Regions from separate parts of the Bradyrhizobium prioriisuperbiae genome, predicted to be linked through region 2. Evidence: riboswitches for the same ligand, from Rfam matches in the RefSeq annotation. Region 2 holds a riboswitch; each other region holds the start of a gene.

The links. A riboswitch is a leader RNA that binds a small molecule or an ion and turns the genes downstream of it on or off. The one in region 2 is predicted to bind cobalamin.
Region 1: another riboswitch for cobalamin. It lies ahead of RS897_RS14005 (TonB-dependent receptor); the one in region 2 lies ahead of RS897_RS40950 (TonB-dependent receptor).
Region 3: another riboswitch for cobalamin. It lies ahead of RS897_RS13945 (DUF1636 domain-containing protein); the one in region 2 lies ahead of RS897_RS40950 (TonB-dependent receptor).

The regions. Positions count from the first base shown of each region.
Region 1 covers NZ_CP135921.1:2,973,206-2,982,744, forward strand. Annotated here, with positions in the region: gene RS897_RS14005 (TonB-dependent receptor) at 1-1,846, opposite strand, end outside; cobalamin riboswitch at 1,960-2,152, opposite strand; gene RS897_RS14010 (Lrp/AsnC family transcriptional regulator) at 3,009-3,491, opposite strand; gene hppD (4-hydroxyphenylpyruvate dioxygenase) at 3,610-4,734, shown strand; gene RS897_RS14020 (DUF938 domain-containing protein) at 4,847-5,449, opposite strand; gene RS897_RS14025 (FAD binding domain-containing protein) at 5,491-6,291, opposite strand; gene RS897_RS14030 (xanthine dehydrogenase family protein molybdopterin-binding subunit) at 6,303-8,657, opposite strand; gene RS897_RS14035 ((2Fe-2S)-binding protein) at 8,751-9,236, opposite strand; gene RS897_RS14040 (3-oxoacid CoA-transferase subunit A) at 9,514-9,539, shown strand, end outside.
Region 2 covers NZ_CP135921.1:8,813,077-8,822,615, reverse strand. Annotated here, with positions in the region: gene RS897_RS40960 (hypothetical protein) at 1-179, shown strand, start outside; gene RS897_RS40955 (PepSY domain-containing protein) at 280-1,728, opposite strand; gene RS897_RS40950 (TonB-dependent receptor) at 1,733-4,012, opposite strand; cobalamin riboswitch at 4,119-4,324, opposite strand; gene RS897_RS40945 (CbtA family protein) at 4,386-5,129, opposite strand; gene RS897_RS40940 (CbtB domain-containing protein) at 5,139-5,321, opposite strand; gene RS897_RS40935 (hypothetical protein) at 5,379-5,636, opposite strand; gene RS897_RS40930 (GntR family transcriptional regulator) at 5,857-6,525, shown strand; gene RS897_RS40925 (phytanoyl-CoA dioxygenase family protein) at 6,587-7,387, shown strand; gene RS897_RS40920 (NAD(P)H-dependent oxidoreductase) at 7,415-8,755, shown strand; gene RS897_RS40915 (cytochrome c biogenesis CcdA family protein) at 8,989-9,539, shown strand, end outside.
Region 3 covers NZ_CP135921.1:2,956,757-2,966,295, forward strand. Annotated here, with positions in the region: gene RS897_RS13925 (winged helix-turn-helix transcriptional regulator) at 1-134, shown strand, start outside; gene cobT (nicotinate-nucleotide--dimethylbenzimidazole phosphoribosyltransferase) at 147-1,163, opposite strand; gene cobS (adenosylcobinamide-GDP ribazoletransferase) at 1,272-2,030, shown strand; gene RS897_RS13940 (histidine phosphatase family protein) at 2,032-2,610, shown strand; cobalamin riboswitch at 2,751-2,931, shown strand; gene RS897_RS13945 (DUF1636 domain-containing protein) at 3,038-3,490, shown strand; gene cobU (bifunctional adenosylcobinamide kinase/adenosylcobinamide-phosphate guanylyltransferase) at 3,487-4,020, shown strand; gene cobW (cobalamin biosynthesis protein CobW) at 4,040-5,056, shown strand; gene cobN (cobaltochelatase subunit CobN) at 5,075-8,809, shown strand; gene cobO (cob(I)yrinic acid a,c-diamide adenosyltransferase) at 8,784-9,419, shown strand; gene RS897_RS13970 (cobyric acid synthase) at 9,419-9,539, shown strand, end outside.

The DNA of each region.
Region 1 (9,539 bases), 3.2 Mb from region 2:
GGACCGTCGCGTCGACCACGACATATTTCTCCCAGACGTTCCAGGTGACGCCGGCGTTGGCGGTAAAGCGCGACACCAGCGGCACATCGTTGCCTGTATACGCTCCCTCGCGGAAGACTGCGCGGGTGTAAGCGAGGCCGCCGCGCAGCAGCACGCTATCGCTCGCTCGAAGCGACGCCATGGTTTCGCTGCCGTACCGACGCGTCGGGTCAAGGTTGCGGTTGAAAAAATTCACTGGATCGAACTGGATCTCGTTGGTCAGATCCATGGTGTAGACGCTCGACTGCGCTTCGAATCTGCCGGCCTTCACGCGAAATCCGCCTTCGATGTCATGCGAGGTCTGGGTTTTCAGCGTGAAATCACGAGGAGCGGCGTTGAAATTCGCATCGAACAGCGGCCCGGCCGCGACGCGTTCGTCGACATTGGGGGTGCGGAATGCGCTGGCGGCGCGACCGAAGACCGAGAAGGTTTCATTGAAGCGATGCTCCAGGCCGATATGCAGGGCGTGATTGGTTTCACTGTCATCGAGCGGCGCGGCCTGCGTTTCGCCGAAGTAGTTCGGGGCGGCCGGATCGAGGCGGTCTCTTGCCGTGACGCTGGTGCGCTGAACGCGGCCGCCGTAGGAGATGTCGGTCGACGACAGAATTCCCACCGTTTGCTGCCAGTAGGCGGCGAGGGTCTGTTGCGACAGGTCATAGACGTGAACGGGTGGAGCGCCCTTGAACGCGGGCCGGTCGGAGTGGTAGGTCGCGTCGTAATAATCGATGCCGGTGAGGATATTCGAGGGTAATCCGAAAATTGGATTCTTGATGCTCAGCCGGGGCGTGATCGACCATGTGGTGAGTGTGGAATCGACGTAACTGAAGTTGAAGCTTTGCAGCGGAACATTGCCGAAAAAGCCGGCCTGCTGTTGCTTGTTGCGAACCCCGCCGTCGACGATCAACTCGCCGCCGTCCCAAAGTGTCTTGGTGAAGCCTGTCGTGGCGTTGGCACCCTGCTTGTCGCCATAGTCGAACGGCGTATTTGTACCCCTGCGGTTGGTGAGAAGCTGATTAAGTCCGATGGATGGATCGACCGTTCTCGGCCCGGGGAATCCTAAATGCTGCTTGTCGCCGGACAGTGTCAGGAAGGTGGTGAAATCCGGTGTGGCATAGCGGACGTCTCCGATGCCGTTGACCTGATTGCTGGCGTTGTTCGCCCGGTAGCCGTCAGATGTGAACATGCTCCCGTACACCGATGACGACCATGGGCCTTGGGTGACAGCGGCGGACAGCGAGCCGATACGCTGGTTGAAGGAGCCCGTGCCGCCTTCGATCCGCATCGCAACAGGCGGACCGGCCTTGACCTTGGTAACGATGTTGATGACGCCACCGACCGCGTTGTCGCCGTAGAGCACCGCGCCGCTGTTGCCGCGGGTGATTTCGATCCGCTCGATAGAGTCGCGCGGAATGGTCGACAGGTCGACGCCGGCCTGATCGAGGTCATTCACGCGGCGGCCATTGATCAGCACGAGGGTGTTGGCGGTGGCGACAGCACCAAATCCCCGCAGGTCAATGGAGGTGCCGACGCCGTTGGCGCCTCCATACAAGGTCTGGACCTGCACGCCGGGCACCTGCGCGATGATGTCCGGCACGGATTGAGCGGGTGAGCGGGCGATATCGTCGGCCGTGATTACGGATGTTGATGCCCCGACAATGCCGTTCGACAGCCGGCTCGCGGTCACGGTGATGGGCGCCAACTCCTGGATCTGCTGCGCCTGCGCGACCGGTCCATTCAAAACGATTGGCGCGACAAGGCAGCTCGACGCCAGCAATTGGCGCCAACGAGAATGAAGTACGGTGAACATGATACGCAACCTCGGTTGACGTCAGTGGCACGTCACAGCAACCGAAGGGCCGCACTCGGGGGGGACTCCCCTCATAAAGCCAAATGTCTGTACTCCCCGACCGACATCGTCGCGTGTGACCACTTCTGACGGCAGGTCTCCTGGCTCGCGGGTCAACGCCTGCTATCGCCTTCCCGGGACGAGTATCCCAGTGGCTGAAGATAGAAGGCTCGTCGCTTACAGTTGCGGGGGCAGCTGCGGCATCGGAAAACTCCTCACCGCATTCCCTTTTGATCCCGATTGGGAACCGTCAACGCAACGTTAGGATTTGGCCGGCTTTGGCGTCAATAGCGGCAGCGGGAAGGAGTAGTCGTGGCGACAGAGTGTTGCGCGTTTGTCTCAGAACGCAACGGTCGCGGACGCGCAGTTAACTTCTGGAACGGCATCGGAACGAAAGCAGCCCGAATCGGCCGAATCGCCGGTTACGACGATGTCGCATGCTCGATCTAGCGAGTGAGCATGTATCAGACACAAGATGGCGCCTCGACAATACTGGGATGGGCGTGCTTGGGCCCGCAAACGTTAATTGTGCTGGCTTGCGAGGTGCGGGCTCAACGGAAGATCGCTGCTGCGACCGGACACGTGGTGCAGTGATCGCATAGCCGATGCCATAGGCCTGTCCCGGAACGCAACGCGTGATCGTCGCGCCATTAACATAGAGAACGGTCCTGGAACGAAGCGGGCCCGAATCGGCCGAATCGCTTTTGGTGACCATATAGCGTGCTCGATCTAGCGAGCGAACAGCGTGCCAGACACAAGATGCGTTTCGACGAAGATTGGAATGAGCGTGTTTGCGGCTGCAAAACGTTAATTGGACTTGCCTACGAGGTGCGGGCTCAAGGGAAGAGATCGCAACGGTGACCGGGCGTGTGTTGCGCGGTCCTCGCGTCGCCGATGACCAGAAGGCTTGTGCCAGAACGCAACGGGCGAACGTCACGCCATTAATAGAGAGAACGGCACCGGAACGAAGGGAGCTCGAATCGGCCGAATCACTGTGGGCTCGATTCTACGTATGCTTGATCTAGCGATGAACCGTTTTCGCGGCACAAGATCAAGCGAGCCCGCGGTGCGAGACGATGGACTCGCGGCGGGCAAACGTTAACGCGTTTCGCGGAAGACGGCGTTAGTCCTTCAACGGCAACTTCCGCGTCGTCTTCAGGCAATCGAGCACGATCGACGAGCGCACATGCGCCACGCTTTCGTGGGGCATCAGCACGTTGTTGACGATGTCGGACAGGCTCTTGAGATCGCGCAGCGCGATCTTCAGCAGATAGTCGGCGTCACCGGTGAGCGCATAGGCCTCTTGGATGGCGTCCACCCGTCGCACCAAGTCGCGAAAACGTTTGGCATTGTTGGGCGAGTGGGTCGCCAGCGTGATGTGCACCACCGCGATGACGTTGAAGCCCAGCGCCTCGCTGGAGAGATCGGCATGGTAGCCCTGGATGATCTTGTCCTCCTCCAGCCGGGTGCGGCGGCGGGAGCATTGCGAGGCCGACAGTCCGGCGATATCGGCAAGCTCCTGGTTGGTCAGGCGGCCGTCCTCCTGCAGGGCGGCAAGGATCTTCAGATCGAAAGCATCGACCGCGGTTGCGGATGTCAAACTCATGCATGAAATCCAGACTTAGCGCACGAATCGTGCGTATTTTTGGGAAACCCACCTCATTATGCATGAACATTGCGCCAAAAATCAGGGATGATGCAGGAAGCAATCAGGGAGAATTTCCATGGGTCCGTTTCCGCACGATGCGCCCCCCGCCGTCATTTCAGAGCACAATCCGATGGGCACCGACGGCTTCGAGTTCGTCGAATATGCCCATCCGGATCCCGTGCAGCTTCATGCCCTGTTCCGCCTGATGGGTTTCACGCCGGTCGCCCGGCACAAGACCAAGGCGATCACGGTCTATCGCCAGGGCGATGTCAATTATCTGGTCAACGAGCAGCCGGGCACTCACGGTCACGGTTTTGTTGCGGCGCACGGTCCCTGCGCGCCGTCGATGGCATTTCGGGTGGTCGATGCGCGTCAAGCCTATGAGCGGGCAATCTCGCTGGGCGCAGAGCCTGCTGATCTGTCGCCTGCGCAGAAGGCGCTCGACGTGCCCGCGATCAAGGGCATCGGTGGCAGCCTGCTGTATTTCGTCGATCGTTACGGCGCCAAGGGCTCTGCCTACGACCAGGAGTACGACTGGCTGGGCGCGGCGAACCCGCGGCCCGAAGGCGCCGGGCTGTTCTATCTCGATCATCTCACCCACAACGTGCATCGCGGCCGCATGGATGTGTGGACCGGCTTCTATGAGAAGCTGTTCAACTTCCGCCAGATCCGCTTCTTCGACATCGAGGGCCGGGCGTCGGGCCTGTTCTCGCGGGCGCTGACCAGCCCCGACGGCAAGATCCGGATTCCGATCAACGAGGACGCCGGCGACTCCGGCCAGATCGAGGAGTATCTGAACATCTATCACGGCGAAGGCATCCAGCACATCGCCTGCGGGGTGAAGGATATCTATCGCACCATCGAGCAATTGCGCGCCGATGGTCTGCCGTTCATGCCGGCGCCGCCCACAACCTATTTCGAACGCATCGACGAGCGGTTGCCCAAGCATGGCGAAGACGTGCTGCGGCTGCAAAAGAACGGCATCCTGATCGATGGCGAAGGCGTGGTCGATGGCGGCCACACCAAGGTGCTGCTGCAGATCTTCTCGGCGAATGCGATCGGCCCGATCTTCTTCGAATTCATCCAGCGCAAGGGCGACGATGGTTTCGGCGAAGGCAACTTCAAGGCCTTGTTCGAATCGATCGAGGAAGACCAGATCCGCCGCGGCGTGTTGTCGGTGGAGGGGAAGAGCGCGGCTTGAGGCGTCGCGAGGCCCATAGCCCGCATGAGCAACGCGATATGCGGGACCCCGATTGAGATCGTTCCCGGATGCCGCGCTTCGCGCTCATCCAGGCTACGGACGTCTCGCAACGTCACAGCTTCCGAAAGATCACGCTCAAATTATTCGCTGGCATTGCGACAACCTCCGGCGGTGAAAAGCCGTTTATTGCCGCCAGCGCGGCGACATCCTCCAGCACCCGCAAGCCCCACGCTGGATTACGGCTGCGCAGGCTCTGATCGAAGGCCTCGTTGCTGGGCGCGGTCGGCACGTCACTGCGACGATACGGGCCATAGAGATAGAGCGGGCCGCCGGTCGGTAGGATCGTGGCGGCGGCGCGTATCAGCCCTTCGGTTGAGCGCCAGGGCGAGATGTGGATCATGTTGATGCAGATGACGGCAGCTGCACTCTTGACCGGCCAGCTTGTTTCAGCGGCATCGAGCTGCAGTGGTCGTTCGATATTGTCCAGGCCAGCCTTAGCAACCCATGCCGCAATGCTGCGCAGCGCGGCGGCGTCGGGATCGGACGGCTGAAACGTCAGGTTCGGCAAGTGTTGGGCGAAGTGCGCCACATGCTCGCCGCTGCCACTGGCGATTTCGAGCACCGTGCCGCGTTCAGGCAGCACCGTGCGCAGCACATCAAGGATCGGGTCGCGATTGCGGAGTGTCGCTGATGCAAAAAGGCGGTCATCTGTCATGACCGCCAATCTGCAATTCCAGAAGTCGGAAGTCGAGGGGGCTATCCCGCCTCCGCCACCGCCCGCTGAGCCATCACCCTGATCAAATTGGCGCGATAGGTCGCGCTTCCGTGGAAGTCGTCCATCAGTCCGCTGGCCGATATTGCTACGTTGTCGATGGCGGCTGCCGACCAGTTCGCTTTCAAAGCGGCTTCGATCGCTGGCACTCGCATCACGCCCTCCTGCGATGCGCCGGTGGCCGCGACACGGACATCGCCGGCCTTGGTTTTCGCAACGAACACGCCGGTGAGCGCGAAGCGCGACGCCGGGTGGCGGAACTTGGAGTAGGCCGCCTTGGCCGGAATCGGGAAGGTTACGGCGGTGATGATCTCGCCGTCCTCGAGGGCCGTGGTGAACAGGCCCTTGAAGAAGTCGTCAGCCTTGATGCTGCGCTTGTTGGTCTTGACCGTGGCGTCGAGCGCCACCAGCGCGGCAGGGAAATCCGCGGCCGGATCGTTGTTGGCGATCGAGCCGCCGATGGTGCCGCGGTAACGCACCGCCGGGTCGCCGAGCACCGAAGTGAGGTGCGCGATGGCCGGGATGGTCTTGCTGACCGTCGCATCGGTCATGATGTCGTAATAGGTGGTGGCGGCCTTGATGGTCAGGGTGTCGGCTGACGCCTCGACACCGACCAGATCCTTGATCCGCGCCAGGTCGATGACGTCGGACGGGGCAGCGAGCCGTTGTTTCATCACCGGCAGCAGGGTCTGGCCGCCGGCGAGATACTTTGCGTCGCTGCCCTTGCCGAACAGCGCCACGGCTTCGTCGATACTGGAGGCGCGATGATATGTGGTCTCGTACATGATCGTGCTCCTTACTCTGCGGCCTGTTGCTGATGAACGGCGTGCCAGACCCGGTCGGGCGTGGCCGGCATCTCCAGCGCGTTATTGCCGATGGCGTCGGTGATGGCGTTGATGACGGCGGCGGATGAGCCGATCGCGCCGGCCTCGCCGCAGCCCTTGATGCCGAGCGGATTGCCCGGACATAGCGTGGTGGTGTGCGACAGATTGAACGACGGCAGATCGTCGGCGCGCGGCATCGAATAGTCCATGAATGACGCGGTCAGCAGCTGGCCGCTCTTGTCATAGACGACGCCCTCCAGCAGGGCCTGGCCGATGCCCTGGGCCAAACCGCCATGAACCTGGCCTTCGACGATCATCGGATTGATCAGGCGTCCGAAATCGTCGGCGGCGACGAAGTTGATGAAGCTGGTCTTGCCGGTGCCGGGATCGACCTCGAGTTCGCAGATATAGGCGCCCGCCGGGAACGTGAAGTTGGTCGGGTCGTAGAAGGCGCCTTCCTTCAGGCCGGGCTCCATGCCGTCAGGCAGGTTGTGGGCGGTGTAGGCGGCCAGCGCCACCATCGGCAGTGCCAGCGCCTTGTCGGTGCCCGCGATCTTGAACTGGCCCTCTTCGATGACGATGTCGTCCTCGGATGCTTCCAGCTGATGCGCCGCGATCTTTTTGGCCTTGGCTTCGACCTTCTCCATCGCCTTCACGATCGCCGAGAGACCGACTGCACCGGAGCGCGAGCCGTAGGTGCCCATGCCGAATTGCACCTTGTCGGTGTCGCCGTGGATGATCGAGACCTGGCTGATCGGGATGCCGAGACGGTCGGCGACGACTTGGGCGAAGGTGGTCTCGTGGCCCTGGCCGTGGCTGTGCGATCCGGTCAGGATTTCGATGGTGCCGACCGGATTGACCCGCACCTCGGCGGATTCCCACAGGCCGACACCGGCGCCGAGACTGCCGACCGCCTTCGACGGGGCGATGCCGCAGGCTTCGATGTAGCAGGAGAGGCCGATGCCGCGCAGCTTGCCGTCCTGCTTGGCTTTGGCCTTGCGTGCGGGGAAGCCGGCATAATCGATTGCCTTCATGGCGGCGTCGAGGGAGGCGTTAAAGTCGCCGATGTCATAAGCCATGATGACGGGCGTCTGGTGCGGGAACTGGGTGATGAAGTTCTTGCGCCGTAACTCGGCCGGATCGACCTTCAGCTGGCGCGCGGCGGTTTCCATCAGCCGTTCGACCACGAAGCTCGCCTCGGGACGGCCTGCGCCGCGATAGGCGTCGACCGGAACGGTGTTGGTGTAGACGCTGATCACTTCCGCCGAGATATTCGGGATATTGTATTGGCCCGACAGCAGCGTTGCATACAGATATGTCGGGACCGAGGACGAGAACAGCGACATGTAAGCGCCGAGATTGGCGTAAGTCTTCACCCGCAGTCCGGTGATCTTGTTGTCCTTGTCGAACGCCATTTCCGCTTTGGTCAGATGGTCGCGGCCGTGGGCATCGGTCAGGAACGCTTCGGTGCGATCGCCGGTCCATTTCACCGGGCGTCCGACGCGCTTCGAGGCCCAAAGCGCCACCATCTCTTCGGGATAGATGAAGATCTTGGAGCCGAACCCGCCGCCCACATCAGGGGCAATGACGCGCAGCTTGTGTTCGGGGGCGATGTTGTAAAAGGCCGAGAGCACGAGACGCGCGACGTGCGGGTTCTGCGACGTCGTATAGAGAGTGTAGTGCTCCTCAGCCGCGTCGTATTCGGCCACGGCCGCGCGCGGCTCCATCGCGTTGGGCACCAGGCGGTTGTTGAGGATGTCCATCGCCACGACGTTTGCCGCGTTTTTGAAGGCCTCGTTGGTCGCGGCCTCCTCGCCGATATGCCAGTCATAGATTTCGTTGCCGGGCGCTTCGGGATGAAGCTGCGGCGCGCCGGGGGCGATTGCGGCGCGAATGTCAGCTGCCGCGGGCAATTCCTCATAGGTCACGGCCACGGCTTCGGCGCCGTCACGGGCCTGATTGCGAGTTTCCCCGATCACCACAGCCACCGCCTGGCCGACAAAACGCACGGTTTCCGGTGCCATCGCCGGCCATGCGCCCATTTTCATCGGCGATCCGTCCTTGGAGTGGATCATCCAGCCGCAAATCAGGTTGCCGACCTTGTCGTCGACCAGTTGCTGCCCGGTCAGCACCGCCACCACGCCGGGCTTGTTCAGGGCCTCGGATGGATCGATGCTTTTGACCTTCGCGTGGGCGTGCGGGCTGCGCACGAAATGGGCGTAAGTCATGCCCAGCAGCCGGACATCGTCGACATATTTGCCCTTGCCGGTGATGAATCGCTTGTCTTCCTTGCGCGCGACTCGTGCGCCAATGCCCTCAACGCTCATGCCATCTCTCCCTATCGGGCTGCCTGCCGCGCGAAAATCGGAATGGTCGCGGCGGCTGCCGCTTGTGATCGATCTTGAAATACGCGCCCCGGATCATTCCGCGGCGACAGCGACCTTCATGCGGCCCGCGGCATCGAGCACGGACTTGACGATGTTGTGGTAGCCGGTGCAGCGGCAGATGTTGCCTTCCAGCTCGTGGCGGACCGTCGCCTCATCGAGCTGGCCGCCGTGGCGGTTCACGATGTCGATCGCCGACATGATCATGCCCGGTGTGCAATAGCCGCACTGCAGGCCGTGATTGTCGCGGAACGCGGCCTGCATCGGGTGCAGTTCGTCGCCCTTCGCAATGCCCTCGATGGTGGTGATATTGGCGCCGTTGGCCTGGCCGACCAGCGTGGTGCAGGATTTCACTGCGCGGCCGTCGATATGCACGACGCAGGCACCGCATTGGCTGGTGTCGCACCCGATATGGGTGCCGGTAAGTCCCAGATGATCACGCAGCAGATGAACAAGGAGCGTCCGGTCTTCCACATCGGCAGAAACTGCCTTGCCGTTGACCGTCAGTTTGATTGTTGCCACACCCATTCCTCCCTGACTGTATTTTTCATTATTCTAATTAAGAACGCGGGCTCCCGGCTTTGCAACCTCGATTTTTGTCGAACGTCGTCTTGCGCAACAACCCGCTACTACAGGGCGAATGGCCGGCTGGCCGTCCACGGATTGGACTGGCGCGGCCATGAGATATGACAAACACGCGTGCGGGTACGCGGCGTCCGGGCTTGCTGCCGCCATGGGGCGATGCAAAATGGTCGCAGCCCAACACACAATATTCCACGGGAAGGACAGTTCCGGCGTGATCAACAAGCAGTTAGACGACATCAG
Region 2 (9,539 bases):
CCATCAAACGCACCGCGCTTGCAAAACGGCCACTGGGACGCGCCGACCTCAAGCCTCTCACCGACTGGGGCGATGGCCGGCCCGGCACCGAACTCAATTTCAAATTCTATCGCCAGGCGACCAACAAGATCGTCGGTATCTCGGATGATGCGGCGACGTTCCTCGGAAAATTCTTTTGACGCGTAGCCCGGGTGAGCGTAGCGAGACCCGGGATCACCGCGAGGACCGTCCCGCATTTCGCTTTCGCTCATGCGGGCTACGACGGCCGTGTCGTGGTCGCTAACGCACCAGATGCCGCCAGCCGATCACGATACCGCTGACCGACGTGATCAGCCCGATCAGCGACAGCAGCCACACCACCGCATCCCAAGCTGGGCGATATTGCAGCAGCAAAGCAAAATCGAGGCTGTGCAGCGCGTTGAACAGCCAGCGATAGGTCCGGCGGCTGTCATCGGTGCGGCCGAGGATGTCTCCGGTCCGTGGATCGATGTGGAACCAGGTGTGAGCGTCATCGTCGAAGCCAACTCGTAACGCCGGGAAGAGACGAGCCTGATGATGCGAATACCAGTAGGCGTCGGGTTGCGTGAGTCGCTGGCGCAGGTTGATCACGGCCTCTGGAAGCAACCGTTTCGCCGTGTCGACGATCTCATCGTCGGAGAGCGATATCGCGGCGCCCGTGACCGGATCGGCGACGGTCCGGCGGCTGTCGCCATCGGTCAGCACCATCAACGGTCGGCCACCGAGCCAGACAAATCGTGCTTCCACTGCACCGGGTCGTGGTCTGGATTGAAAGTTCGCAACAATGTGCGGCGTCTCGTTGCCGGCATAGCGCACCAAAGCGTCGCGCGGCGTGGCGCGTCCGGAAAAGGACTCGCCGGGATTGACCGACAGCCAGCCGCTGAACATCCAGGTCAGCAGGAAGATGCCGCCGATCAGCCCGGCGATGTGATGCCAGGCCATCCAGCCGCGATAGGGCGTCACCGCGCCGCCGGCATAGCGGCGGCGCAGCCGCATTCGCAGGATGCCGATCCAGAAGCCGGTCACCGCCGCCACCATGCAGGTCCCGGAGACCCAGAGCACCACCTGCCGCCAGGCGGCGCCGTCCTTGCGCAGCACGGTGGGATAGATCCAGTGCGGGATCGATCCCAGCCAGTTCCACACCCGCTCGGTCCGCGTGGTGTCGAGCGCGATCTCGCCGGTGCGCGACGAGACATAGAGTTGTGTTCCCTCACGGTTGCCGAGCGCGATCAGATAGAGCGGCCGCAGCGGGTCATAACGTGCGGTCACGGACCACTGGTCGCGCTCGACCGTCTCCACCATTTGTGGAGCTATCGCGCCGGGATGAAATCGCGCTACGGCAAGGGCGCGTTCCGGCGCGATGCTGTCGATCACCTGGCCATCGACCGCCGACACGGTCTTGCGCACGCCGTCCCAGCCCAGCAACCGATAGACCGGCGTGTCATTGAGCATGGCGAGGCGAAGATCGCGGGGGTAGGTCTTGAGCCCCGCGACCGCCATCGCCCGATCCGGCGTCACCTGCACCTTGTCCCAGGCGATCGGCGGCAACGCCGCCCAGCGCTCGCTGTCGGTGAGGCCGGGGAACGCCACGTACATCATCACGACGCCGGAGACGAACCACATCGCGAACAACAGGCAGGTGCCGATGCCGATCCAGCGGTGGGTGATGTACAGCCACCGCCGGGCCTGTCGGATCAGCCTGCGCCGCATCGTCTCAGAACTTCACATTGACGGAGAGCTCCGCCGTGCGCGGCATGCCGAGCATCCACTGATCGGTATTGCCCGACGTCACATAGACCTTGTCGAATAGATTGTAGAGACGCAGCGCCACCGTGGTGTTGGCATCGGGCTTCCAGCGCAGGCCCGCATTGACAACGGCGTAGCTGGGGATGGCGAGCGTGTTGGCGCTGTCTGCATAGGTCTTGCCGACAATCTGCACGCCGCCGTTGACCGACCAGTTCGGTGCGAAGTCCCATGTCGCCCAGATATTCGACAACTGCTGCGGAACGTTGGTCGGAACGTTGCCGGCATAATTGACCAGCACGCCGCCGACCGACTGGGGATTGTCGTCATACTTCGCGCGCAACAGCGCCAGGTTGGCGTCGAGCCGCCAGCCGTAGTCCAGCACCAGGCCGAGCGAGGCCTCGATGCCGCGCGACGATTGCTGTCCAATCTGCTGAACTTTGTTCGGACTGATCGGATCGGCAGCGAGCAGGTTGTTCTTGACGATCTCATAGCCGGCCAGCGTCCACTCGCCACGCCCGTTCCAGAACGACTGTTTGACGCCGACCTCGATCTGTTTGCCGGTGGTCAGAGTGAAGTTCTTCTGCGCAGCGCTCGTCGTGATCAGGGTGCCGACCGGATCGGTGCCGACGGTGTATTGGCCGTAGAACGCGAGATCCTTGATCGGGGTGTAGACCACGCCGGTCCGCCAGCTCGTGCCCGACAGCGCGGTCTCGAAGCTGTTTGCCGGATTGCGGTAGTCGGTGCGGTTGATGGTTGGCTGATCGAAGTTCACCCCGCTGATCACCGTGAGCTGATCGGACAGCGTCAGCCGGTCCTCTGCGAACACCGAATACTGGTTAGTGACGGAACGGAAGCCGAGAGCGGTTGGGCTGGTGGTGTCGAAGAATGATCCTGGATTGAAACTATAGAGATCGACCGACGACGCACCGGCATAGGGCGAGTTGTTGGTGTGAGTGAAGGCAATCCGGTTGACGTCGAAGCCGACCACGGTTTCGTTCTTGAAGCCGAACAGGTGGCCGCGGATGGTGGCATCCATTCGGTTGCCGACCTGGGTCTGATCGTGCAGGATCTCGATATAGTCACTGCGATCGATCTTCCCGGTGGCTGGATTGAATGAATAAGATTCGATATCGCGCCAGTGCCGGCGGGTGGTCAGGGTGTACATCGTGTTGCGCACCGTGACGCTGTCGTTGACATCCCACTCGGTCTTGAACTGGGTCCAGTTGTCCTGATAGCGGATGCGGCTGTCGAGTGCATTGTAGTTCTTGAACCGTAGTGAGTCGTCCAACGTGCCGTTGATCAGCGGCGCACCGAAATAGCGCGACGGCCTGCGGTCGGCGTAGTCGTTGGAGAAGGTGAAGGCGAGGTTGTCCGCCGCCTGCAGCCGCACCGCGGCGGAGATCGCGAGGTTCGAGGTCTTGTCGCGGTCGACCCAGCCGTCGGACATATTGCCGGTGGCGGCCAGGCGATAGCTGACGTTGGGGCTGATCGGGCCGCCGCTGTCCACCGACAGTCGCCGCGTCAGATTGGTGTCCAGCGACAGCTCGGCTTCGTTGCGCTGGACATCGAGCGGCTTCTTCGGGACCACGTTGATGACGCCGCCGATCGCGCCCTGGCCATACAGCACCGACGCCGGGCCGCGCAGCACGTCGATGCGTTCTGCCGACCAGGTGTCGTATGGGAAGGTGATGGTGCCGGCCCCCGGATAGAAACGGGTGCCGTCATAAAGCGTCATCACCGAGTTGGCGCCCGAGAAGCCGCGAGAAGTGAAGGAGATACCGCCGTTACCCGGCTGCGGAGTCGCAGTAATGCCGGTGGCGTTCTGGGTCACCGCGTCGAGTACGTTGTGCTGGCCTCGCTCGCTGATGGTCTGCGCGCTGATACTCTCGACGCTGGCCGGCGTTTGCAGTGGCGTCAGGTTGAGCCGGCTGCCAGTCGCGGTGCGTTGCGTCAGGTCGAGCGCCGGCTTGGCCGCGGCTGCTTGTAGTGACGTCGTGGGGGGAGAGGTGCCGCCGGCTGAACGGGCCGCCTGCCGCGAAGCGACGGCAGCGGCACGCCCGCGTGTGTTGCTGGCCCGCGCCGGCTTGTTGCGGGCGGCGGGTGCCGGAGAGATCTCGATCGGGTCGAGCGAGCCGGGCCGCGTGGCGGTCTGACTCCGGCCGTCTGATGGCATCAGCATGGAAGATAAGGTGAGGGAGCACAGCAGGCCGGCGCTTCGTCTCAGCGCGGCATAGGAACGCGGGATCATCAGGCAACTCGCGGTTACGTGGCACGTCACCGCGAACGCAGTCTCCCCGTCACCTTTCCGGCAACGGTTCGGCTCCCACCAGGACGCCCCCGCCCGATGTGCTCGCGTGTGACCACGACTGACGGCAGGTCTCCTGGCTCACGGGTCATTCGCTTTCGTCGCCTTCCCGAGCTTTTGCGGCCCAGTGGCATGTGACGATGGCTCGCCGTTTACAGTTGCGGGGACAGCTGCGGCATGAGGCCCGATATCAGGTCAGGCCCGCACCGCATTCCCATTTGATCCCCGAAGGGAACCGTCAAAATGACGATAGGTGGTCACTACCCGAGCGTCAACACGCTGAAAGTGTCATACACGGTTCGGTCGTGCGGGTTCGTTATGCCGCGGGAATTGTGACAGACGCCGGTGCTGAAAAGTATCGATAGGCCACGCTGGTTACGCTGCCGAGCAGGCTCCAGAACAGCAGGCTGGTGACCGTGGCGGCAACGACGAAGCGATGCGACAGGGTTTCCGGCACGATGCTGTGGGCATTCTCAACCTGTGGCGCGCCGATCGCATGCGGTAGGATCAGGAGCGCGATGCCGAGCACTGCGGCCCACGGCGCGCGCCGGAGAAACAGCAGGCCCAGTCCGCCGGCCGTTGCCGCCGCCGTCCCGACCCACCAGATCTGGCGCGCCAACAGCGGAGCCACCGGCATGCCCGGAAGTTCGGGCGGCAGGCCAAGACCGGGCGCGATCGTGAACACGGCAAAGCCGCTGAGCCCCCACAGCAAACCTTCATGCCATGTCACGACAAGGCCGCGCAGTGCGAAAACTCCCGCCAAAAGCAGCGCGAAACCGATCGCGGTCAGGATGTTGGCCGCGGCGGTATAGGAGTTGCGCTCCCAGCCGTTGCGCGGCTCCCACGCCTCAGTATGGTCGTGGCCGGCATGGTCGTGGTCGGCATGTCCGACAGTGACGGCTGGTTTGTTGGCGGAGGCCGCCGGCTTTTCCGCGGTCTTCTCGTAGGTTTCGCCCCTCAGGATCAGCGGCACGGTGCCGAACTGCTGCACCACCGTGATCAGCGCGCCGACAATGAACCCGGCGACCATGGCCGAAAAGACGATTGAACGAAAAATCACGTGACTGACTTAGTGGCAGGGGAAGGCGTTGGAATGCCGGACGTCATGGGCCGCGTTGTGCACCACGTCGATGTGGGAAAAGCCCACCATGCCGATCACGAACAGGCCGAGCGCCATCGCCATCACGGCCTGCAGCACCACGCTGGCGTCCTTGGTGGCAACGGGCAGGTGAGCGGTCTGGGATTGCTGCATGTCGGGCTCCTCAATTCACGGCACCGTTCTAATCGATGCCGGGCGTGCTCGCGACGATTATTTTTTCAGGGCACGTGCCACATCGCGGCTGGTGAGATGGAAGTTGACGCCTTCGGCCAGGTTCTTGCGGCTGATCTTGGCGGAGGCCGCGGCCTGAAACGCGGGCTCATGAGTCCTGAAATAAGCCAGGCAGTCGTTCGGTGCGGGGAGCGACCGCAGCAGGGTGCGGAAGGCATGCCGATGCACCATGCAGAAGCCATGCTGGCCGTCGGTCTCAAACATCAGGGCATCGATATCGTCGCGCCAGGTCGCCATTCGCACGCCAGAGTGAAATCGCCGGAGATCGTCATCGACCTCTGCGACAGGGCGGTCGCCAGATCAAGTCACCGACATCGCGCCGGGACATCGGAACCAGACCCGGCAAGGGGGTGATCCAGGTTGCCGGCGGGACAAGCCGCGATCTTGACATATATATAAAGTGAGGCATATCATTCGAATTCTGAGTTCGGAATTCCGAATTCAAAAATGGTGGCCCATGTTTCCGCTGGATCAAGCCCCGAACCTGATCGAACAGGTCTACGCCCGGATTCTCGAAGGGATTTCCGACCACACCCTGCCGCCGGGCCGGCGCATCCGGCAGAGCGAACTCGCCGAGCAACTCGGGGTGTCGCGTCAGCCGGTCAGCCACGCGCTGCATCTGCTGCATCGCCAGGGGCTGGTGGCTGAAAGCGGCCGCAAGGGCTTTGAAGTCACCCGACTCGATCCCGTCCGCATCCGCCAGCTTTATGAAGTGCGCGGCGCCATCGATGGCCTTGCCGCGCGGTTGGCGGCCGAGCGCGTGAAGGCGGACGACGCCGATTGCACCGAACTCGATCGGGCGTTGAAAGCCGGGCGCGAGATCGACGCATCCACGTCGCTGTCGACGCTGATCACGCGGGATGTCGATTTCCATCGCGCCATCTATCGGCTGTCCGGCAACCCGGCGATTGAGGAAACGGTGTCGCCGCAATGGCCGCACATGCGCCGCTCGATGGCCACCGTGCTGGCCGAACTCGATTATCGTGCCAGCGCCTGGCACGAGCACGAGACCATTGCCGCGCGGATCTTTGCCGGCGATGCGGACGCCGCCGAGAGCGCCGCGAGAGGCCATGCCCTCACCGCCGGACGTGCCACCGAACAACGCCTGACCCCGATCCGGACGTGACCGCTTCTGCACGACAAGACTGCCAAATAAAATCGACCAAGAACATCAGGAGGACGCCCCCATGAAACTGACCCAGCAGCAGATCGAGACGTTCCACACCGAAGGCTGGCTGTTCCTGCCCGAGCTCTTCAACCCTGAGGAAGTCGATCTGCTTCGCCGCGAGGCGCTTGCGATCTATGACCAGCATCGCCCGGAAGTCTGGCGCGAGAAAACCGGCGCGCCGCGCACGGCGTTTGCCGCGCATACCTATAACGAAGCCTTCCGGTTGCTCGGTGCGCATCCCCGGCTGATCGGACCGGTGGAGCAGATTTTCGGCGAACAACTCTATATGCATCAGTACAAGATCAACGCCAAATCCGCCTTTACTGGTGAGGTCTGGCAGTGGCACCAGGACTACGGCACCTGGAAACGCGATGATGGCATGCCGGAGCCGCGGGCGATGAACATCTCGGTGTTCCTGGACGAAGTGATGCCGATCAACGGCCCACTGCTGCTGGTGCCGTGCAGCCAGACCGCGGGCGACTTGAAAGCCTCGCACGATATCGCGACCACGTCGTATCCGTTGTGGACGCTTGACGATGAGACGGTGACGCGGCTGGTCAAGGAAGGCGGTATCGTGGCGCCGACCGGCAAGCCGGGCGGCGTGCTGATGTTCCACGGCAATCTGGTGCACGGCTCGGCCGGCAACATCACGCCTTATCCGCGCAAGATCGTCTATCTGACGCTGAATGCGGTGTCGAACCACATCCGCACGCCGACGCGGCCGGAGTTCATCGCGCACCAGGATTTCGCGCCGATCAGGCCGGTGGACGACGATGCATTGTTGCGGCTTGCGCGCAGTCCCCGCCAGGCCGCAGAATAAGCGTCGCACAGAGAAACGACGCACAACATGAATCTGCATCAACTGTTGAGCAAGCGCCATGCGGCGGGCAAGCCCGTTCGCGTGGCGCTGATCGGAGCCGGCAAATTCGGCTCCATGTTCCTCTCGCAAGTGCCGCACACGCCGGGGCTCGAGGTATCCGTGATCGTCGATCTCGATCCGGAGCGCGCGCGCGAGGCCTGCCGCACTGTCGGCTGGGATGCCGCGCGCATCTCGGCGACCACCTTTACCGACGATGGCGCAGCCGCGATCAAAAGCGACGCCGTAGAAGTGGTGGTGGAAGCCACCGGCAATCCCGCGGTTGGCATCCGCCACGCCCGTGCGGCGATCGCCGCCGGCAAGCATATCGTCATGGTCAATGTCGAGGCCGACGTCCTCGCTGGCCCGTTGCTCGCCGACGAAGCGCGCCGTGCCGGCGTGGTCTATTCGCTGGCCTATGGCGACCAGCCGGCGCTGACCGCCGAAATGGTGGACTGGGCGCGCGCCACCGGCTTCCGCGTCGTCGCCGCCGGCAAAGGCACCAAGTACCTGCCGATCTATCACAACGTCACGCCCGCCGAGGTCTGGAAACACTACGGCCTGACCGCGGGTGAGGCACAATCCGCCGGCATGAACCCGCAGATGTTCAATTCCTTTCTCGACGGCACCAAGTCGGCCATCGAGATGGCGGCGATTGCCAACGCGACCGGTCTTGACGTGCCCGCAAGCGGGCTGCTGTTTCCGCCTTGCGGCGTCGACGACCTGCCGCATGTGATGCGTCCGCGCCACCAGGGCGGCGTGCTGGAAAAATCCGGCGTGGTCGAGGTGATCTCTTCGCTGGAGCGTGATGGCCGCCCGGTGTTTCGCGACCTGCGCTGGGGCGTCTATGTGGTGCTGGAAGCGCCGAACGACTATGCCGCTGACTGTTTCCGCCAATATGGTCTGAAGACCGACAGCAGCGGCCGTTATGCGGCGATGTACAAGCCGTATCACCTGATCGGGCTGGAGCTGAACATCTCCGTGCTCTCGGCGGCGCTGCGTGGTGAGCCGACCGGGCAGCCGCAGGATTTTCGCGGCGATGTCGCAGCCATCGCCAAGCGTGCGCTGCGCGCCGGCGAGATGCTGGACGGCGAGGGCGGTTACACCGTCTGGGGCAAGCTGATGCCGGCCGCTGACAGCCTGAAGGCCGGTGCGCTGCCGATCGGGCTCGCCCACAAGGTGCGGCTGACGAAAGATGTCGCTCACGGCGCCGCGGTGCGCTGGAGCGATGTCGAGGTCGATGCTGGCAATGACACCATCGTCACCCGCCGTGCCATGGAAGCCCGCTTCGGCGGTGCCTTGTCGGCGGTCGCAGCGCCGCTCAAGGTGTAAGCGGGACCTGCAGATATACGGACAGGGCCTAGCGTTGCGGCAAGGCCTATCATCCCCACTGCGTCATTGCCGGACTTGATCCGGCAATCCATCTTCCTTGCTGAGGTCAAGTCCGCGGATGATGCGGAGCAACACCTCACTCCGGATCATCAATTGAAACCCCGAGCCGGTCTCCACCGTATCATCAGGACCGGCGGCAGTGATGGCGGCCGGCACGGCGATCCGGTGGTCCGATGACGCACGATGTCTCCATTGCAGCCGCGCTGATCGCCGGGGTCGTCAGTTTCCTGTCACCCTGCGTTCTCCCGCTGGTGCCGCCGTATCTGATCTATCTGACCGGCGCCACCATCGAACATGTCGCCGAGGGCGGCCAGACCGTGGCATCGAAGCGCGCGGTGATGATGTCGGCGTTGATGTTCGTGCTCGGCTTTTCCACGGTGTTCGTGGCGCTGGGCGCCAGCGCCAGTCTTATTGGCGGCCTGGTTCGCGCCTGGTCGGCGCAGTTGTCGATCGTGGCCGGCGTGGTGATCATCATCATGGGCCTGCACTTTCTTGGACTGACGCGGATCGGCCTTTTGATGCGCGAAGGCCGTGCCACGATGGCCAAGCCGGTTGGGTTGTGGGGCGCCTATGTCATGGGTCTCGCCTTTGCGTTCGGCTGGACGCCATGCATCGGGCCGATCCTGGCCGCGATCCTGTCGGTGGCTGCCGCCGAGGCCACCGTGACAAAGGGGGCCGGATTGCTCGCGATCTATTCCGCGGGCCTTGGTATTCCCTTCCTTCT
Region 3 (9,539 bases), 3.2 Mb from region 2:
GCGGTCGGCCGGTGAAGCTTGCGCTGGTGGATGAGAAGACCGGTGAACGCGTGAGAAGTTCGGATATCCAGCTGCAGGCGGGACCGGGCGCCGATGAACGAATCCACTGGCGCCTGACGTTTCAGAAAACCTGATGTCGATGTCGGCTATTCGCCGGCATCGGTAACGCCGGCTTCGGCGAACGTCGCCATTCCGGCGTGACACGCGGCGGCGGCGCGCAGCAGCAACACCGCGACAGCCGCGCCTGAGGCTTCGCCCAGCCGCATGCCGAGATCCAGCAGCGGATCGAGTTTCAGCTCGGCGAGCAACTGCCGGTGTCCCGCTTCCGCAGAGACGTGGCCAGCGTTGCAATGATCAAGCACTGCAGGGTTGAGACGCGCGAACGGCAGGACCGCCGCGGTGGCGACAAAGCCGTCGAGCAGAACCGGAATACGCTGCGCCCGTGCCGCCAGCACCGCGCCGGCCATGGCCGCGAGCTCGCGTCCGCCGAGCGCCGTGGCGACTGCGAGCGGATCGCCGAGACTAGCGCTATGGCACTTCAGCCCGGCATCGATGGCGGCGCGCTTGCGCGCGAGCCCCTCGTCGTCGACCCCGGTGCCGCGACCGACCCAGCGCTCGGATCCTCCGCCCAGCAGCGCGGTGCAGAGCGCGGCTGCCACCGTGGTGTTGGCGATGCCCATCTCGCCGACCACCAGCAGGTCACAGTCGAGCGGCACCGTGTCATAGCCGGTGTTGACCGCAGCCAGAAATTCAGCGTCCGACATTGCCGGCGCGCCGGTGAAATCCGCGGTCGGGTGGTCGAGGTCGAGCGGCGTCACATGAAGCTCGGCGTTAGCGAGTTTCGCCAGCTGGTTGATTGCGGCGCCGCCGGCGGCGAAGTTCGCCACCATCTGGTGGGTGACCTCCTGCGGATAGGCCGAGACGCGCTGCGCGGCGATGCCATGATTGCCGGCGAAGACCACAATCTTCACCCGGTCGAGGCGCGGGATGTCGCGACCCTGCCAGGTTGCAAGCCATGTCGCCAGCTGTTCCAGCCGGCCCAGGCTGCCCGGCGGTTTGGTCAGCACACTCTGCCGTTCAGCGGCGACGGTTGCCGCCTGTACGTTGCCATGGGCAAGGTCGTGGCAGAACGTGTGGATATCGTTGCTTGTTTCGAAGCGCATGAAAAACCTGCATAGCGTTTTCCGATCCAGCCGGATCGGACATACGCGTCAAATTCCAAGTTGAAGCATTTTCCGGCAAGGTGCTGGAAAATCGCCCCGAGATCGGCGATGTCTCATAACATGAAAGACTGGCTCGATGATCTGCGTCTCGCCATCATGTTCCTGACGCGGCTGCCCATTCCGCATTCGGATGGCGTTGTCAACTTCCAGCGCGCGATGCGGGTGTTTCCGTTGGTTGCGGCGGGGATCGGTCTGGTCATGGGTCTGGTTCAGCTTGGCCTTCTCAGACTCGGCCTGCCGGCGCTGGCTGCGGCAGCGCTGACCCTCGGCGCCAGCGCGCTGCTGACAGGAGCCCTGCATGAGGATGGCCTCGGCGATACGGCGGATGGTTTTGGCGGTGGCCGCGACACCGCGGCGAAACTCGAAATCATGCGCGACAGCCGGATCGGCACCTATGGGACGCTGGCGCTGATGGTCAGTTTCGCCGCCAAGCTGGCCGCGCTCGCGGCGCTGCCACCAGCCTTTGTCATTCCTGGCCTCGTCGCCACTCATGCGTTGGCGCGCAGCCCGCTGCCGGCGATGGCCGTGCTGCTGCCGCCGGCGCGCAGCGATGGCCTCAGCGTCACGGCGGGAACGCCCGATCAGGCTACGGCGATCACGGCTGCCGCGTTCGGGTTTGTCATCACGCTGATCTGTCTGCCGTGGAGCGCGGCCTTCGCGGCAATTGTGGCGACGATCCTTGCCGCAGCAGGCATGGGATGGCTGGCGCGCCGGCATGTCGGCGGTTACACCGGTGATGTGCTGGGCGGCACGGAGCAGGTCTGCGAAACGCTGATCCTGCTGCTGTTGGCCGCACGGTTGTCCTGAGATGAGCAGCATCGCGCGGTTCTGGCTGATCAGACATGCGACGGTCGATGGACCGCGTGGCGTGATCCATGCGCCGGAGGCACCGGCGGATACCAGTGACGTAGCCGCCTTTGCGGCTCTGAGAAACGTGCTTCCGCTGGCGCCGGCCTTCTGCAGTCCGGCACGCCGCACCCGGGAGACCGCGATCGCACTCGGCCTCGACCCCACGATCGCGCCAGCGTTTCGTGAGCAGGATTTCGGTGCCTGGACCGGCCGCCGTCATGATGATCTCGCTGCGGAGATGGGCGATGCCTATCGGGCGTTCTGGGATGCGTCCGCGAGCAACCGGCCGCCGGGCGGTGAGAGTTTTGTCGACCAGATCGCGCGGGTCAGGAATGGCCTGCAGGAATTGCCCGACGGAGATGTGATTCTTGTGGTGCATTCCGGCACGGTGCGAGCCGCGCTGGCGATCGCGCTGGATATCACTCCGGATAATGCCTTGCGCTTTGTCATAGATCCGTTGTCGTTGACCCGAATCGACCGGCTTGACACCGGCTGGCGCATTGTCGCGGTGAACCGTCATGCGTCGGCGCGCGGTTGACCCCGGGCACCCCGGCGGATACCGTCCCGCTCGATGGTCCTTCCACGAGCGCGTTTTTAAGCGAAGTGGGGACCGGTTCGCGTGAAGAAAACGCGCTCTAATATAATTAGAGCGAATTCGAGCGCAAAACCGGTGTCCACTTTTGCTGAATTCGCTCTACGAAGGTGAAAAGGGAAGCCGGTGCGAGCCTGTCTCAAACCCGGCGCTGCCCCCGCAACTGTAAGCGACGAGCCTGTGCCGAAGCCACTGGGAGGTCCCGGGAAGGCGGCGATCAGGCAGCGACCCGCCAGCCAGGAGACCTGCCATCACGAACTGTGCTTTGGCGGCGTTGGGGCGGGGTGCACCTGACGGGAGCGTTGACCGATGGCTTGCGCCATCGCGCGATCCGACAAAGCTCGCGGCCTTAAGGCCTGAATTTGAGCTTGTGATGGATCGTCCCGACCCGGACCCAGGCACCACTGTTTGTTTCGCGCCCGATGAGCCCGCGGTGCTGCGTGATGACGTCGTCGTCAGCGTCTGCACCACCTGCCGCGCCGCCGGTTCCAAGGAGCCCGCGACCGAAGGGCCGGCGCTGCTGGATGCGCTGAAGCAGACATTCGGAGACAATCGGCAGGCCCGCGTGCGCGCTGTGCAGTGTCTCAGCGTATGCAAGCGGCCGGTGACGGTCGCGGTGACCAGCAGCGACGGCTACACTTTCCTGTTCGGCGATCTGGATGTCGAACGCGGCGTGCCGGCACTGGCGGATTTCGTCGAATCCTATCGTGTGTCCAACCACGGGCTGGTTCCCTGGCGCGCGCGCGCCGAAGTTTTGCGCAAGGGCATGGTGGCGCGCGTCCCGCCGCCGGGCTGGTCACCCGAAAATGGCGAGCCGCCGAAATGACGGCTTTGGTGACCACGCTGGTGCTCGGCGGCGCACGTTCGGGAAAATCGTCTTTCGCGGAAAAGCTGATCACGGACAGCGGCCTGTCGAAAATCTATCTCGCGACCGCAACCGCCGACGATGACGAGATGCGCGAGCGCATCGAACGGCATCGCGCGCAACGTGGCGAGGGCTGGCGCACCATTGAAGCGCCGCTCGATCTGGTGGAAACGCTGGCGCGGGAAGGTCGCGATGGCGTGGTGCTGGTGGATTGCCTAACGCTGTGGCTCTCCAACCTGATGCATGCCGGCCGCGATGCCGCGCGGGAATCGCAGCGGCTTGCCACCTGGCTGACGGTATCGCCCGGCCCGGTCGTGCTGGTATCGAATGAAGTCGGCCTTGGCCTCGTTCCCGAAACGCCGCTCGGCCGCAGCTTTCGCGATGCACAGGGCCGGCTCAATCAAATCATTGCTGCGGCGGTACCCGACGTTGCTTTTGTCGCCGCCGGATTGCCGCTCTGGCTCAAATGCTCATCGTCCTCGACGACCTGATACTGGAGATGTCTGCCACATGACCACCCGTGTTCCCGTGACCGTGCTGACCGGCTTCCTTGGCGCCGGCAAGACCACGCTGCTGCGCTCGCTGTTGACGCAGGCTGACGGCCGCCGCATCGCCGTGATTGTCAACGAGTTCGGCGATGCCGGCTTCGATGGCGGCCTTGTGGAAGAGTGCGCGGCCAAGGCCTGCGCCCCCGGCGATATCGTCGAGCTCACCAATGGCTGCATCTGCTGCACGGTGGCGGACGATTTCATTCCGACCATGGACAAATTGCTGTCCCGCGATCGGCCGCTCGACGCCATTGTCATCGAAACCTCCGGACTCGCGCTGCCGCAGCCGTTGCTGAAGGCGTTTGCCTGGCCGGATGTGCGTACCCGCGCCACCGTCGACGGCGTGGTGACCGTGGTCGATGCCCTGGCGCTGGCTGAGGGACGTGTGACGCTTGATGAAGCGGCGCTGGCCGATCAGCGCGCCGCGGATCCGTCGCTTGATCATGACGACCCGATCGAGGAGGTGTTCGAGGACCAGCTCGCCTGCGCCGATCTCGTGGTGTTGTCGAAGAGTGATCTGGTCGATCCGGCGGCGCTTGGCGATATCGAGACGCGGCTTGCGGCGACACTTCGCCCGGGCGTGCGGCTGGTGCGTTCGGGCGGCACGCTGCCGCCGCATGTCCTGGTAGGATTGAACGCCACGGCCGAGGACGATCTCGCGGGCCGCGCCGGACATCATGGCGAGGAAGAAGAGCACGACCATGACGATTTCGACAGCATTGTCGTGATTCCGTCCGCTACCGACAGCGTGGAGACCATGCGCGCGCGCGTCACCCAGGCGCTCGGTCTCGACGGCGTGCTGCGGGTCAAGGGCCATGCCCGGGTCACCGATAAATCCGCGCCGGCCGTGGTGCAGGCGGTCGGCAGCCGTGTCGATATTTCGTTCGCCCGGCCCGATGTCAAACAGGCCGAACATCTGGTCGTGATCGGCCTGAAGGGATTTGACAGCGATGCGGTGCGCCGCGCACTTGTGGGATGAGGATCGTCTGCGACAACGATGCATCTGAAGCTCGATACCAGCGGGGCCATTGACGACGGCGATCTCGCGCGCGATCTCGGTCAGGAGACCGCCGATATCGTGGTGCTGTCGGCCGCCGACAGCGAGCTTGCGGCGTTCGGTGCGGCGGCGACGAAGCTTCCGCCGGGCTTTCCGTCGATCGCATTGACCAACCTGCTTGCGCTTGGTCATCCAGCGTCGGTCGATGCCTATGTCGAGCGGACATTGAGCTCTGCCAAGATCGTGGTGCTGCGCATGCTGGGCGGAGAGAGCTACTGGCCGCACGGCGTCGAAAGCCTGCGTGCCGATGCGCTGCGTCGCGGTGCGCTGTTTGCTTGTGTTCCCGGCGAGTTGACCTGGAACCAGCACCTGGCGGCGCGCGGCACGCTCGATGCTGCGGCCACCCAGCAGCTGTGGCGCTATTGCAGCGAAGGCGGCGTCGAGAATGCCGAACTGGCGCTGCGTTTCGCAGCGCATTTGATCGGGCGGGCTGATGAGCCGCCGGCGCCACGGCCGATGCCGGCCGCCGGCTTCTGGCCGCACGACGTCACGCATGCGGATCGCCCCAATGTGGCAGTGATTTTTTATCGCGCGCTTGTCGCCGGCGCTGATACGGCGCCGATTACAGCGTTATGCGAAGCGCTGGACGCGTTGGGGTTCAATCCGATCGGCCTTTATGTCACCAGCCTGAAAGACGAGCGCTCAGCAGCCTTCCTCCGTGCGGCGCTGGCGGCGCATCCGCCCGATGTCATCATCAATGCCACCGCATTTGCCACCGCGACCGCCCAGGACGACACCGGCGTGCTCGCGGCGTTCGACTGCCCGGTGCTGCAGGTCGCGCTGGCGGGATCCTCGTTTGCGAACTGGCAGGCCTCATCACGCGGGCTGACGCCGCGCGATCTGGCCATGCATGTGGTGCTGCCGGAGGTCGACGGGCGTATCTTTGCCCATGCGATCGCGTTCAAGCAGCCCGGAGGCACGGTCGATGGCGTGTTCGCGCCGACGGTGCTGCGTGCCGTGCCCGACCGGATCGCGGCGACGGCGGAACTTGCGGCGCGATGGATCACGTTGCGGCGAGCGAGCGCTGGCGATCGCCGTATCGCACTGGTGCTGGCCAATTATCCGAACCGCGACGGCCGGCTCGCTAACGGCGTCGGCCTCGACACGCCGGAAAGCCTGATTGAGATTCTGCGTGCCATGAAGGAGGCCGGCTACGACATCGAGTCGGCGCCAGGCGACAATGCATCCATGATGCAGCTGCTACAGTCCGGTCCGACCAACGATCTGTCCGATCGCGCCGAACGCCGCGGTGGCGTGACGTGGCCGGTCGCCGATTATGAGCGTGCACTGGCGACGCTGCCGGACAGCCTCCGCCAAGCGGTCGAACGGCGCTGGGGACCGCCGCGGCAGGATCCGCATCTGAGCGGCGACGCCTTCCATCTCGGCCTGCATCGTTTCGGCCAGATCGTGGTCGGGATCCAGCCGGCACGGGGCTACAACATCGATCCGAAGAGCAGCTATCACGATCCGGATCTGATGCCGCCGCATCACTATCTGGCGTTCTATCTGTGGCTGCGCCACGCGTTCGGCGCCCATGCGGTGGCGCATCTGGGCAAGCACGGCAATCTGGAATGGCTGCCAGGCAAGAGCACCGGCCTGTCAACCGAGTGTGCGCCGGACGCGATCCTCGGCCCGCTGCCGCATCTCTATCCCTTCATCGTCAACGATCCGGGTGAAGGCATCCAGGCCAAGCGGCGCACGGCCGCGGTCATCATCGATCACCTGACGCCGCCGATGACCCGCGCCGAGCTGCACGATGACCTCGCGCGGATGGAAACCCTGGTCGACGAATACGCGCTGGCCGCCGATCTCGATCCAAAACGCGCCAACGCCATCGCCGACGATATCTTATCCCTTGCGCGGGCGCAGCGGCTCGATGCGGATGTCGGTGTCGTCAACGATACGCCGGTGACCGAAGCGCTGCGCGCCATCGATGCGCATCTCTGCGATCTCAAGGAAATGCAGATTCGCGACGGGCTTCACATCTTCGGCCGTACGCCTGCGGGCCCGCGCTGCGACGACCTGCTGGTTTCGATTGCACGGCTGCCACGGTCCGAGACGATGTCGGAAGACGCCTCGCTGCATCGGGCGCTGGCACTCGATCTCGGCCTTGACCCGTTCGATCCGCTGACACGGGATCTCGCGACGGCTTACGACGGTCCGCGCCCGACCGTCCTGGCCGCTTTGGGCGAGGGGGCATGGCGCAACGCCGGCGATACGGTCGAGCGGATCGAGCATCTGGCGTTGAAGCTCGTATCAGGGGCGATGACGCCCGAACCGGCGTGGGTCTGGACGGTTGCCGTGCTGGCGTGGATTGGGGAGCGTCTGCGCCCGGCGATCGATCGTTGCGGGTCGGCGGAGATGACGGCATTGCTGCGCGGGCTGGACGGCCGTTTCATCAAGCCGGGTCCCTCCGGTGCACCGACCCGGGGCCGGCCGGATGTGCTGCCGACCGGCCGGAATTTCTTCGCGGTGGATGTTCGCGCGGTGCCCAGCCCGTCGGCGTGGCGCATCGGCCGGCTGGCTGCGGAAAGGTTGGTGGAGAACCACTGGCAGGAGACCGGCGAGTGGCCGCGATCGATCGCGTTGTCGGCCTGGGGCACCGCCAACATGCGCACCGGCGGCGATGATGTAGCGCAGGCGTTGGCGCTGATCGGCGCACGGCCGTTGTGGGATGACGCCTCCGGCCGTGTCACCGGTTTTGCGATCATCCCGCTCTCGGAACTGAAGCGGCCGCGGGTTGATGTGACGTTCCGCGTCTCCGGCCTGTTTCGTGATGCGTTTCCCAGTCAGATGGATCTGATCGACAGTGCGGTGCGGGTGATCGCGGCGCTGGATGAACCTGATGACGCCAACCCAATTGCGGCTCATGTGCGGGCGAGGGCGGATGCGTTGGTGGTGACGGGCGTTGCGCTGGATGTCGCGCAGCGGCAGGCGAGCTATCGTGTGTTTGGTGCCAAGCCGGGCGCCTATGGGGCGGGTTTGCAGGCGCTGATCGACGAGGGTGGCTGGGCGAATCGCGCCGACATCGCCGATGTCTATTTGTCCTGGGGCGCATTCGCTTACGGCAGCGGTGTCGAAGGCACGGCGGCACGCGACGATTTCGCCGAGCGTTTGTCCGGCACCGACCTGGTGGCCCAGGCGCAGGACAACCGCGAGCACGATATTCTGGATTCCGACGACTACTACCAATTCCTCGGCGGGCTTTCCGCAACGATTGAGACTTTGCGCGGCACGGCGCCGCGGATCGCGCACATCGACACCTCCCGGCCCGAAGCGCCGCTGCCACGGCCGCTAAGCCATGAAATTTCGCGGGTGGTGCGTGGCCGTGCCGCGAATCCGAAGTGGATCGCCGGCGTCATGCGCCACGGCTACAAGGGTGCATTCGAGATCGCCGCCACAGTGGATTATCTGTTCGGTTTCGCGGCCTCCACCAATGCGGTCGCCAATCACCACTTCGACCAATTGTTTGCCGCATATCTGGAAGATGCGAAGGTGCGCGACTTCATGGCCGAGGCCAATCCGGCAGCGCTGCGTGAGACCGCGTTGCGTTTCGATGAAGCCTTGCGGCGCGGTCTCTGGACGCCACGCTCGAACAGCGCCGCCCATTTGATCGCGGACTTGCTGCAGCCCCCAAATTCACTGGAGAATGATCGTGACCGGATCCGAGCTTGACGACGAAGCTGCGAACACCCGCCATGCCGAGAAGATGCGCAAGCACAAGGCGGCGAAAGACAAGATCATGGCGACCAAGACCGGCGACAAGGGCCTTCTGATCGTCCACACCGGCACCGGCAAGGGCAAGACTTCGGCGGCGCTGGGCATGGTGTTCCGCCATATCGGCCATGGCTGGCCGGTGGGCGTGGTGCAGTTCATCAAGTCTCCGAGCTGGGACACCGGCGAGGCCAAACTGCTGGCCAAATTCCCCGAGCTGGTTACCCTGCACATCATGGGCGAAGGCTTCACCTGGGAAACCCAGGATCGCACCCGCGACATTGCCGCCGCCGTCACTGCGTGGGAGCGCGCCAAGGACTTGATCCGCTCCGATGCCAACAAACTGGTCCTGCTCGACGAGCTCAATATCGTGCTGCGTTACGATTACCTCCCCATCGAGGATGTCCTCACTTTCCTGCATGACGAGAAACCGGCCGACAAGCATGTGATCATCACCGGGCGCAACGCGCGTCCGGAGCTGATCGAGATGGCCGATCTCGTCACCGACATGACGCTGGTGAAACATCCGTTCCGTCAGGGTGTGAAGGCGCAGAAGGGTATCGAATTCTGATGCAGAGGCTAACACCCGCGATCATGATCCAGGGGACCGGCTCCAATGCCGGCAAGTCGACCCTGGTCGCGGGGCTGGCGCGGCTGCTGGTGCGGCGCGGTCTCAAGGTTGCGCCGTTCA